2 regions of the Achromobacter sp. EG18 genome follow, and region 2 is predicted to be linked to the other one. Evidence: predicted binding sites of a transcription regulator. Region 2 holds the regulator's gene; the other holds the start of a gene.
The links. The regulator HrcA, encoded in region 2, represses chaperone genes, less so after heat shock. The targets are predictions, from matches to a motif close to TTAGCACTCNNNNNNNNNGAGTGCTAA.

Region 1: rpoH (RNA polymerase sigma factor RpoH) is a predicted target of HrcA. The motif match lies at 2,630-2,656, and genes of this name have one in related genera.

What each region holds. Positions count from the first base shown of each region.
Region 1 covers NZ_CM186213.1:4,644,490-4,649,998, forward strand. The annotation lists gene AC6CR5_RS21365 (hypothetical protein) at 1-621, opposite strand, end outside; gene fghA (S-formylglutathione hydrolase) at 857-1,720, shown strand; gene AC6CR5_RS21375 (hypothetical protein) at 1,817-2,506, shown strand; gene rpoH (RNA polymerase sigma factor RpoH) at 2,703-3,587, shown strand; gene AC6CR5_RS21385 (phosphodiesterase) at 3,974-4,771, opposite strand; gene AC6CR5_RS21390 (cation:proton antiporter) at 5,005-5,509, shown strand, end outside.
Region 2 covers NZ_CM186213.1:5,603,225-5,608,733, reverse strand. The annotation lists gene grpE (nucleotide exchange factor GrpE) at 1-81, opposite strand, end outside; gene AC6CR5_RS25940 (hypothetical protein) at 289-522, opposite strand; gene hemH (ferrochelatase) at 535-1,626, opposite strand; gene hrcA (heat-inducible transcriptional repressor HrcA) at 1,672-2,676, opposite strand; gene AC6CR5_RS25925 (NAD kinase) at 2,806-3,705, shown strand; gene recN (DNA repair protein RecN) at 3,719-5,380, shown strand.

The DNA of each region.
Region 1 (5,509 bases), 960 kb from region 2:
GATGAAACTCGGGCCGCCCAGCGCCCATTGGCCGGAGACCGCCTGGTCGATGCGCTGGGTTTCCTCGCGCGACAGGCCGTCCTGCAGACGTTTGCGGTAATTGGCCTGGCGGTCGAACGGCGTGTTGCCGCAGGCCCAGTAGTCGGCATGATCGGACTGCCACTGCGCCGGGGCGGCGGTGGTGTTGCCGGTGTGGCTGGAAGCCGACGACCACGGCCAGGAATCGGGATCTTGCGAGGCGCCGCTGCGCACCGGATAGGTTTCCAGCCACACCAGCGCCGGCAGCACCCAGGCGCCGGGCTCGAGCAGGGCCGAGCGGTAGCGGCCGGCGAACACCCGGCCGCCGCGCAGGCGCGCGGCCAGGTTGCGGCCCAGCGTCTGCATCAGGCGCGGCAGGCCTTCCTCGTCGGCGGGCGTGGCCAGCAGCAGGATGCGATCGTTGGCAAGCAGCCAGCCGTGCACCGACACACGATGACGCTGGGCGGATTCGCCCAGCCACGCGGCAAGCTGGTTGAGGATATCGGCCGGGGCGGGCTGGGACGGCGCCGCCAATGGCTGAATGAAGTTGGCCTGCACCAGTTGGGGCAGCCCAGGGGCGTACAGACGGGGCAGACGGGCCATAGTGTCAGGGCTTGCGCTTCCAGAAGAACGGGTTGTCTTCTCTCACGTATATAAATAGTGCCACGGTGGTCGCTGGTCAAGTCCCGCGATCACAATATGGGCACGGAATCGATACTTTTTGTGGGAAGGACTCCGTGTTTCGGGCAGGTTAACATTCGGCGACGGATCGTCGTACCGTGGATATACCCTAATCCCGCCCGAATTTTGTTCAGCCTCAGACCCGGAGACCGCTGCCATGCCCGCCGCCCTGGAACTCATTTCCCAGCATCGCTGTTTTGGCGGTTCGCAGCGCTATTACCGCCATGAGTCGGCCGAGATCGGCCTGCCGATGCGTTTTTCCGTGTTCGTCCCGCCCCAGGCCGAGCAGGGGCCGGTGCCGGTGCTGTTCTACCTGGCCGGCCTGACCTGCACCGAGGAAACCTTCATGATCAAGGCCGGCGCCCAGAGCCTGGCCGCCGAGCTGGGCGTGATGCTGGTGGCGCCCGATACCAGCCCGCGGGGCGCCAACGTGCCCGGCGAGGACGAAAGCTGGGACCTGGGCACCGGCGCCGGCTTCTATCTGGACGCCACCACCGGCCCCTGGCGCGCCCATTACCGCATGGACAGCTACCTGACGCGTGAATTGCACGCCATCGTCACCAGCGCGCTGCCCGGCGACGCCGCGCGCGTCGGCATCTTCGGGCACTCGATGGGCGGCCATGGCGCCCTGGTGCTGGCGCTGCGCAACCCTGGCCAGTTCCGTTCGGTCTCGGCCTTTGCCCCGATCGCGGCGCCCAGCTTGTGCCCCTGGGGCAAGAAGGCATTCGGCGCCTACTTGGGCGAGAATCCCGACGACTGGGCCGCCTACGATGCCTCGGCGCTGATGCGCGGCTTGCGCCAGCCGTTTCCCGCGGGCATCCTGATCGATCAGGGCACGGCCGACCAGTTCCTGGCCGAGCAGTTGTATCCCGAGGTATTCGAGGCCGCCTGCGCCACCGCCGGCCAGCCGCTGGAACTGCGCCGCCAGGAAGGTTACGACCACGGCTATTACTTCATCTCCACGTTCATCGAGGATCACATCCGGTTTCACGTCGAGCGGCTTGGAAAACCGGCGGCCTGACGCCCCGCTTCTATACTGGGCGGCCTGCCGAGACAGGCCCGGGGCGCCCGGCATCCGACGCCCGGCCGCGGCGCTCTATGCATAGGATCGCCTGATTTGATCAACGGAATCGCTCCCTTCGTCTGGATCCTGCTGGCCGCGGTGATCCTTTTCCTGCCGGGTATGGCGATGCTGCTGGGCCGGGGCGGTCCGCGCGACGAGCGAGGCAGGCGCACCTTCCAGTTCCGGCCCGTGCGCCGCCTGTTTGGCCTGATGCTGCTGTTGCTGGGTGGCGTCTCGGGGCTGCTGGCCCTGTCGCTGGTGCAGTTCTTCCGCCTGACCACCGACGAGCCGGTGGCGCGCATCGAGGTGCGCCAGCAGGCCGAGGGCCAGTTCCAGGTCAGTGCCACCGCCCCGGGCGTGGGCGCCAAGCGGTATGTGCTCTATGGCGACCAGTGGCAGATCGACGCCCGCGTGGTGCGCTGGAAACTGCCGGCGCTGATGGCTGGCATGCCGCCGTTGTATCGCCTCGAACGCCTGTCCGGCCGATATAGCGATGCGGCGCGCGAGGCCTCGGCCACCCGCTCGGTCCACGCCCTGGACGACTGGCCTGCGCCGGACCTGGGTTCGCTCAAGCAGAGCTTCCCGAACTGGTTTCCCTTCGTCGATGTCCAATTCGGCAGCGCGGCCTACATGCCGTTGTTCGACGGGGCGACCTACCAGGTCTACATGGATCCGCGCGGCGCCTTGTTCGTGCGGCCGGACGGCGAGGCCACCGCCGCCGGCTTGAAGCGCCTGGGCTGGTAGGCGCCCGGCCGCGACGCGCGCCCCGGCCCCCATGACACAAAGCCGGCCGCCAGGGGCAGGACAGGCAAATAAAATTGGGGACGCCCTATAAAAGGGAAACTTTGACGCGCCGCAATAGTCGAATTAGCACTCCCTTTACTAGAGTGCTAACATCGAATCCATGTCTTTACCCCTTTGCATTCCGGAGACCGCCGCAATGAAGCAACCCAGTACCTCGTTGGCCACGTCCGGCAACGCCCTGGCGTTGGCCATCGCCAATCCGGGCGCACTCGGCACGATCGATGCCTACATCTCGGCCGTGAACCGCCTGCCGGTCCTGTCGGCCGAACGCGAAACCGAACTCGGCCGTCGCCTGCGCGACAGCGAAGACCTGGGCGCCGCGCGCGAGCTGGTGCTGTCGCACCTGCGCCTGGTGGTGTCGGTGGCGCGCCAGTACCTGGGTTATGGCTTGCCCCACGCCGACCTGATCCAGGAAGGCAATGTCGGCCTGATGAAGGCCGTCAAGCGTTTCGACCCCGAGCGCGGCGTGCGCCTGGTGTCGTTCGCCGTGCACTGGATCAAGGCCGAGATCCACGAATACATCATCCGCAACTGGCGCCTGGTAAAGGTGGCCACCACCAAGGCCCAGCGCAAGCTGTTCTTCAACCTGCGCAGCATGCGCCCGGACGGACAGACGCTGGATCCCGAGCAGGTCGATCACATCGCCCGCGAACTGAACGTGCGCCGCGAAGACGTCAGCGAAATGGAAGTGCGCCTGTCGGGCCGCGACATGTCGCTCGAGAACCAGGACGACGATGACGACAGCTACGCGCCCATCGCCTACCTGTCCGACGAGGGCCGCCAGGAGCCGACCCGTGTGCTGGAACGCGCCGCCCGCGACCAGTTGCAGAGCTCGGGGCTGTCCAGCGCGCTGGAAGCGCTGGATCCGCGTTCGCGTCGCATCGTCGAAGCCCGCTGGCTGCAGGACGACGGCGGCGCCACGTTGCACGAACTGGCGCAGGAATTCGGCGTGTCGGCCGAACGCATCCGCCAGATCGAGGCCGCGGCGTTGAAGAAGATGCGCGGCAACCTGGCTGCCTGATTGCTGCCTGCTTCCCGCCGTACCCATGCAGAGGGCCGCGATTCGCGGCCCTTTTGCTTTGCGTCGACGGTCGTGCGCGCCGGCGGGAGGGGGACGCCGCGGCGATGGTCGCGGCGCACCAATAAATTGATACAAATTCGCTGCGAAATAACGGGCGATTTCAGAAACTTAATGAAGCTCGCCCCGCCTAACTTCACGTAGACCGCGAACTTTGGTTGGCAGTCTTGTCATCCGTCTCGGCTTCTCCTCTTTCCCCTCCCCTATGAGACGGATGCTTGCGGGGCACCACGCATATGGTGCCCCGTTTTTTATTGCGCGCGCCAAACGCGTGACGTAGCAGGCGGCCGCGCTGCCAAAGCGTTGTGGGGTTGTCAGGCCGCCGGCTCTCAGGCCGCCCGCGCGCTGTCCGGACCGGGCTGGGCGCCCGTGTGCCACAGCGCGTCCTGCACGCGCCGCACGCCGGTGGCCATGGAGCCGTCCTGGTAGAGCTTGATCCAGCGGTAGCCGGGCGCGAGGTTGTCGACCACGTGCTTGCCATCGCGGATGCTGAACTGGAAGCAGGTGGAAGGCGTGGCCAGCATGCGCAGGTTGTGGCGGCGGCGGTCGAACTCGTGATGCACGTGGCCCCACAGCAGTACCCGCACCTGCGGCCAGCGCGTCAGCAACTTGAACAGCGCCTGGGGATTGTCGATCATCATCGAGTCGTGCCAGTGGTTGTCGATCTGCATCGGGTTGTGGTGCATGGCCAGCAGTGTGTGGCGCCCGGGCGCCTCGGCCAGCGCGGCCTCCAGCAGATCCAGTTGGCTGTCGGGCAGGTGGCCGGCGTTCGAGCCCGGCACGGTGGTGTCCAGCGAGATCACGCGCCATGCGCCGACGTCGGTCACCGGCGTCGACCATTCGGGCAGTTCCTGGCGCAGCGCGGATGGCAGGTCGTGGTTGCCGGGCAGGCAACGGATGCGGGCGCCGTCCAGCGCCGGGGCGGCGCCGAGCATGGCGGCCAGGCGTCGATAGGCGGCGGGCTCGCCGTCCTGGGACAAATCGCCGGTGGCCAGCAGCAGGTCGGGGCGTTTGCCGTCGGCCTCGATCTGCCGCAGCACGGCGCGCAGGCTGGCGTCGGTATTGACGCCAAGCATCACGGTTTCCGGCTCGCCGAAAAGATGGCAATCCGTCAATTGGACCAGCATGGCGGGCGCGTCATTGCGCCGTGCCAGGGAGTGGACGCGTACCAAGTACGGCTCCTGCGAAGTTTCTGCACGGCCCCTACCTTACCGAAAAAACACGCCCGGGCGCGTATCGCCCGCGCCGGCCAGGGTAACGAAACGTGCGGCCGAACGATCTGTTCGCCGGAATCGACAGGAAAACCCGCTATTCTTGTGAAACTTCTCACAAGCTTCACGATCGGAACGCGGCGCTATCCATGGATGTAGGTTTTCTCGTATTCGGCCTGGCCGGGCTGTTGACCCTGGTGTGCTTCATGCCGCCGCTGGCCGGGCGCCTCAAGCTGCCCTATTCGGTGCTGCTGGCAATCGTCGGCTGCCTGCTGGGCATCATCGTGCACGTCCATGGCTGGGCGCCGAGCTGGATCGGCGACTTCCTGGATTCGCTGGAACGCTTCGAGATTTCCTCCGAGACTTTCCTGATGGTGTTCCTGCCGGTGCTGCTGTTCGAGACTGCCCTGTCGATGAACGTGCGGCGCCTGATGGACGATATCGGCCCGATCCTGATGATGGCGATCGTGGCGGTGGTGGTGTGTACCGTGGTGGTGGGCGTGACGCTGGACGCGATCTCGCCCTATGGCCTGGTGGTGTGCCTGCTGCTGGGGGCCATCGTGGCGACCACCGATCCGGTGGCGGTGGTGGGCATCTTCCGCGAAGTGGGCGCGCCCAAGCGCCTGACCACGCTGGTGGAAGGCGAAAGCCTGT
Region 2 (5,509 bases):
GGCGTCCTGGGCGGCGGGGGCCGCATCGGCGTCATCGCCGAATCCGGGCGTCTGATCTACAGGCTCGTTGGGTGCCGTCATGGGGAATCCTCCAAAAAGAATGGCTTTCGCAGACATGAATGGGGGCCAATACCCCTATTTCAAGCCCGGGAAAGCAAATATTCCCCGTCGCGGACCACCCTTGGGACGGGGCGGAATCCACGGCAAGAAGCCCGCCGTTCTCCTGGAGCCCCTTCAGACGCCCAGGATCAGGGGGCAAAATGCCCGTCCGGCCCGGTCAACGACAGGTCATTTCTTGCCCGGCTGGGCCGGGGCCGGCGCGTCGCTGGCGGGAAAGGTGTCTTTCAGGGCCCGGTCGACGGCAGGGTCGTCGTCGGGTTCCGGGTTGATGGCGATCGGGTCGCTTGCGGGGAAGGTCTCGGCCAGCGCCTCGTCCAGCTCGTGTTCGACCTGATCCTCGTCCACCGGGGTGCTGACGTTCCCCTTTTTCACAATCTTGCCCGTCTTGGGATCATGGTGCATGCGCCCTCTCCTTCAAGTCCGTGAATGCGTGGGCCACCCCTGCAAGTGCCGTTCCACCAGAGTGGCCAACCCTGCGATCCAGGCCGGATCGTCGTTCAGCGCCGGAATGTAACGGAATTGCCTGCCGCCCGCGCCAAGAAAGGCGTCGCGGCACTCCAGGCTGATCTCTTCCAGGGTTTCCAGACAGTCTGCCACAAATCCCGGACACACCACATCCACCTCGGTCACGCCCGAGGCGGCCAGCGCCTTGAGGGTCGGTTCAGTATAGGGTTCGAGCCAGCGGGCGGTGCCGAAGCGGCTCTGGAAGGTCACTTCGATCTGCTCGCGCGGCAGCGAGAGACGCTGCGACAGCAGCCGCGCGGTTTCTATGCAGTCGCGGTAATACGGATCGCCCAGCTCGATGGAATAACGCGGCAATCCGTGGAAACTCATGACCAGTTTCTGCGGCTTGCCGTGCTCGCGCCAATGCGCCTCGATGCTGGCGGCCAGCGGATCCAGGTAGAGGGGTTCCTGGTGGAAGCGCTTGATGAAGCGCATTTCCGGCTGGTCGCGCAGCCGGGCCGCATGGCGCGTGACGGCATCGACCACGGTGGCGGTGGTGCTGGCGGCATACTGCGGGTACAGCGGCACGGTCAGGATGCGTTCGCATCCTTGCGCCCGCAAGCGCGAGATGGCGTCGGGGATCGAGGGATTGCCGTAGCGCATGCCCAGCTCGACCACCGCCTCGACGCCGGCGGCGCTCAAGGCCGCCTGCACGCCTTCGGCCTGGCGGCGGCTGTAGACCATCAGCGGCGAGCCGTCCTTGAGCCAGACGCCGGCATAGCGCGGCTCCAGTTTCTTGGGACGCAGCGTCAGCACCAGGCCGTGCAGGATCGGCTTCCAGAGATAGCGCGGGATCTCGATCACGCGGGGATCCGACAGGAATTCGCCCAGGTACTTGCGGATGTCCTTCTTGCCAGGGGTGTCCGGCGTGCCAAGGTTCACCAGCAGCACGCCGACCTTGCCTTCGACCCGCGGCGGCGGATCTTCGTTGAAGGGGTCTTCCTGCTCGGCTTCGGGCAGGTAGCGTTCAGGCCAGAGATACTTGAACAGGCGAAGAAACACAAAAACTCCCCTTCCTCCGCCAGGAGGATGTCGGTTCGGGTGGGACTACTGGTTGTGGCTGAGGGCGTTGGACAGCAGGCGCGCCGTGATGTCCACGATCGGGATGACGCGCTCGTAGGCCATGCGGGTCGGGCCGATCACGCCGAGCGTGCCGACCACCTTGCCGTCCACGCCGTAGGGCGCGGTGATGACCGAGACCTCTTCCATCGGCACCAGCTGGGAATCGCCGCCGATGTAGATCTGCACCCCCTGCGCCCGGCTCGACACGTCGAGCAGCTGCAGCAGGTCGGTCTTTTTCTCGAACAGCGAGAACATCTTGCGCAGGCGGTCCATGTCGGACGCGATGTCGGTGACGTCGAGCAGCTTGCGCTCGCCCGAGATGACCACGGCGTCGCCATCCTCGGCCGCTTCGGCGCTGGCCTCGACCGCCGCCTGCATCAGCCGGGAGATGTCCTCGCGCAACTGCGCCAGTTCGGTCGAGAGGGTGCGCCGCACCGCGTCGAAGGACTTGCCGGCGAAATGGACGTTGAAGAAATTGCCCGCCTCCAGCAGTTCGGCCTCGGCGTAGTCGCGCTGCACGAACAGGATGCGGTTCTGCACGTCGCCGTCGGGCGTGACGATGATCAGCAGCACGCGCTTGTCGGACAGGCGGATGAATTCGATCTGGCGAAAGACCTGGGCCCGCTTGGGAGTCAGCACCACGCCGGCGAACTGGGTCAGGTTCGACAGCAGCGCCGCGGCGGCGTTGACCGCGCGGGTGGGTTCGGCCGCCGCCAGCATGTCGCCCATGTTGTGGGGTTCGAGCTGGTAGGACTGCACCGCCAGCAGCGAATCGACGAACATGCGGTAGCCACGGGGCGTGGGAATGCGCCCCGCGGAGGTGTGCGGACTGTGGATCAGGCCCAGTTCTTCCAGGTCCGCCATGACGTTGCGGATGGTGGCGGGCGACAGATCGAAAACCTTCGATAGCGTCCGCGAGCCGACTGGTTGCCCATCGGCGATGTAGCGTTCGATCAACGCTTTCAGTAATGCGCGTGCGCGGTCATCCATAGCGGGTATTTTAGGGAATCTTTTCCAATTAAGGCGATTTTTGTCCCGCAAGCCGATATGCGGCCCCATATAATCGGCTAACAGGCCCGATTCCGGACCGATTTCGTTTTTCTGATTCGCCTCGCCACCATGCACTTTCCTACCGTCGCGCTGATCGGCAGATACCAGGACACCGGCCTGGCCACTCCGCTAAGGGCGCTCGCGCACGCGCTCACGCAGGCCGGGCGGCAGGTGCTCGTCGATGCCGACACGGCCCGCAACACCGGCCTCACGGAATACCCGGTTGCCACTTACGAAGAAATCGGCAAGGATGCGTCGCTGGCGGTGGTCATGGGCGGCGACGGCACGGTGCTGGGCGCCGCGCGCCACCTCGCGCCCTACGGCGTGCCGGTGGTCGGCATCAACCACGGCCACCTGGGTTTCATCACCGACATCCCGGTGCAGGACGCGCATGGCGCCCTGACGCGCGTGCTGGAAGGCAACTTCCAGATCGAGGAACGCATGCTGCTCGAAGGCAGCGCCTGGCGCGGCGACCAGCAGATGTACGCGGCCTCGGCCCTGAACGACGTAGTGCTGAACCGCGCCGGGCGCGGCGGCATGATCGAGGTGCGTGTCGAACTCGACGGCGCCTTCATGTACACGCAACGCGCCGACGGCCTGATCATCGCCACGCCGACCGGCTCGACCGCCTATGCACTGTCGGCCAACGGCCCGATCCTGCACCCCGGCATGAACGCCATGGTGCTGGTGCCGGTGGCGCCGCAGACCCTGTCCAACCGCCCCATCGTCATTCCCGACAGCGGCGTGCTGAACATGACGCTCACCGCCATGGGCCGCGTCGAGGTCGGCGCCAGCGTGCATTTCGACATGCAGACCTGGTCCGACCTGCAGCCCGGCGACCGCATCGTGGTGCAGCGCGCGCCCTACACCATCCGCTTCGTGCATCCGGAAGGCTACAGCTTCTTTTCCACCCTGCGCCGCAAGCTGCACTGGAACCTGATGCCGCAGGCCACCGACAACGTAGAGTAGTAAGCGCCCCGACATGCTGCGCACCCTGCACATCCGCGACTTCGTCATCGTCGAGCAGACCGAGATCCATTTCGGTCCCGGCTTCACCGTCTTCTCCGGCGAGACCGGCGCGGGCAAATCCATCCTCATCGACGCGCTGGCGCTGGCGCTGGGCGAGCGCGGCGACGTCAGCGTGCTGCGCGAAGGCGCCGCCCGCGCCGACATCACCGCCGTCTTCGACACGCCGCCGGCGCTGCGCGCCTGGCTGGCCGAACGCGAGATCGACGCCGACGACGAACTGGCGCTGCGCCGCGTGATCGACGCGCAGGGCCGCAGCCGCGCCTACATCAACGGCACGCCCGCCACGGTGGCGCAATTGCGCGAACTGGGCGACAGCCTGGTCGATATCCACGGCCAGCATGCGCACCAGAGCCTGATGCGCCCGGAAGCCCAGCGCGACCTGCTGGACGCGCACGGCGGCCACGGCGAGCTGCGCCAGGGGGTAGCCCAGGCCTGGAAGCAATGGCGCGCGCTGGCGCGGCAGCTGGAGCTGGCCGAAAAAGACGCCGCAGGCCTGGCGGCCGAACGCGAGCGCTTGCAGTGGCAGGTAGATGAGCTCGACCATCTCGGCCTCGCGCCGGACGAATGGGACGCCCTGCAATCCGAGCACACCCGCCTGTCGCACTCGCAGTCGCTGCTGGACGGCGCCACGCAGATCCTGGACGCGCTCGATGGCGAAGGCGACTCCGCCCACCACCGGCTGACCGCGGCCAACCAGCGCATCCAGCAGATGCTGCGCCACGACACCGGCCTGCAGGGCATCTACGACGAACTCGAATCGGCCCGCATCGCCATAAGCGAAGCCGTGTCCGACCTGAACAACTATGTCAGCCGCGTCGATCTCGATCCGCGCCGGCTGGCCGACGTCGAGGCGCGCCTGAGCGCGGTGTTCGAGACGGCGCGCAAGTTCCGCACCGAACCCGAGGCGCTATGCGCCTTGCGCGACAGCCTGCACGCCGAGCTCTCGGCCCTGCAGGCCGCCGCCGACATCGACGCGCTGCGCGCCCAGGCGCAGGCGGCGCAGGCGCAGTACGACGCCGCCGCCGCCAAGCTCACCACGGCGCGCCGCAAGGTCGCCAAGGATCTCGGCAAGCAGGTCACCCAGGCGATGCAGACCCTGGCCATGCAGGGCGGCAAGTTCGAACCCACGCTGGCCGCGGCCGCGCCGTCGGCCCATGGCAATGAACACGTCGAATTCCTGGTGGCCGGCCACGCCGGCACCACGCCGCGGCCGCTGGCCAAGGTCGCGTCCGGCGGAGAACTATCGCGCATCTCGCTGGCGCTGTCGGTCATCGCCAGCCGCGCCGCGCGCGTGCCCACGCTGATCTTCGACGAAGTCGACAGCGGCGTCGGCGGCGCCGTGGCGGAAGCCGTCGGCAAGCTGCTGCGCGAACTGGGCGAGCGCCACCAAGTGCTGTGCGTCACCCACCTGCCGCAAGTCGCGGCCTGCGGCAACAACCAGTTCCTGGTCAGCAAGACCGAATCGCGCGGCACCACCCGCTCGCGCATCGAGGAGCTGGACGACGGCGCCCGGGTCGAGGAAATCGCCCGCATGCTGGGCGGCATCAAGCTCACCGCCACCACCCGCGAGCACGCCCGCGAAATGCTGGCAGGCTTCGGCCGCGCGCCGGCCTGAGACTGTTCAGGCCCAGCGATCCCCATTCCCCAAAGCGGACTCGGTCCGGGAATAAAAAAAGCCCCTTCCTAGAGAAGGGGCTTTTGCTTTCACTGACTCGCGGCGAGCGCGGCCGCGGTCAGGTCCGAC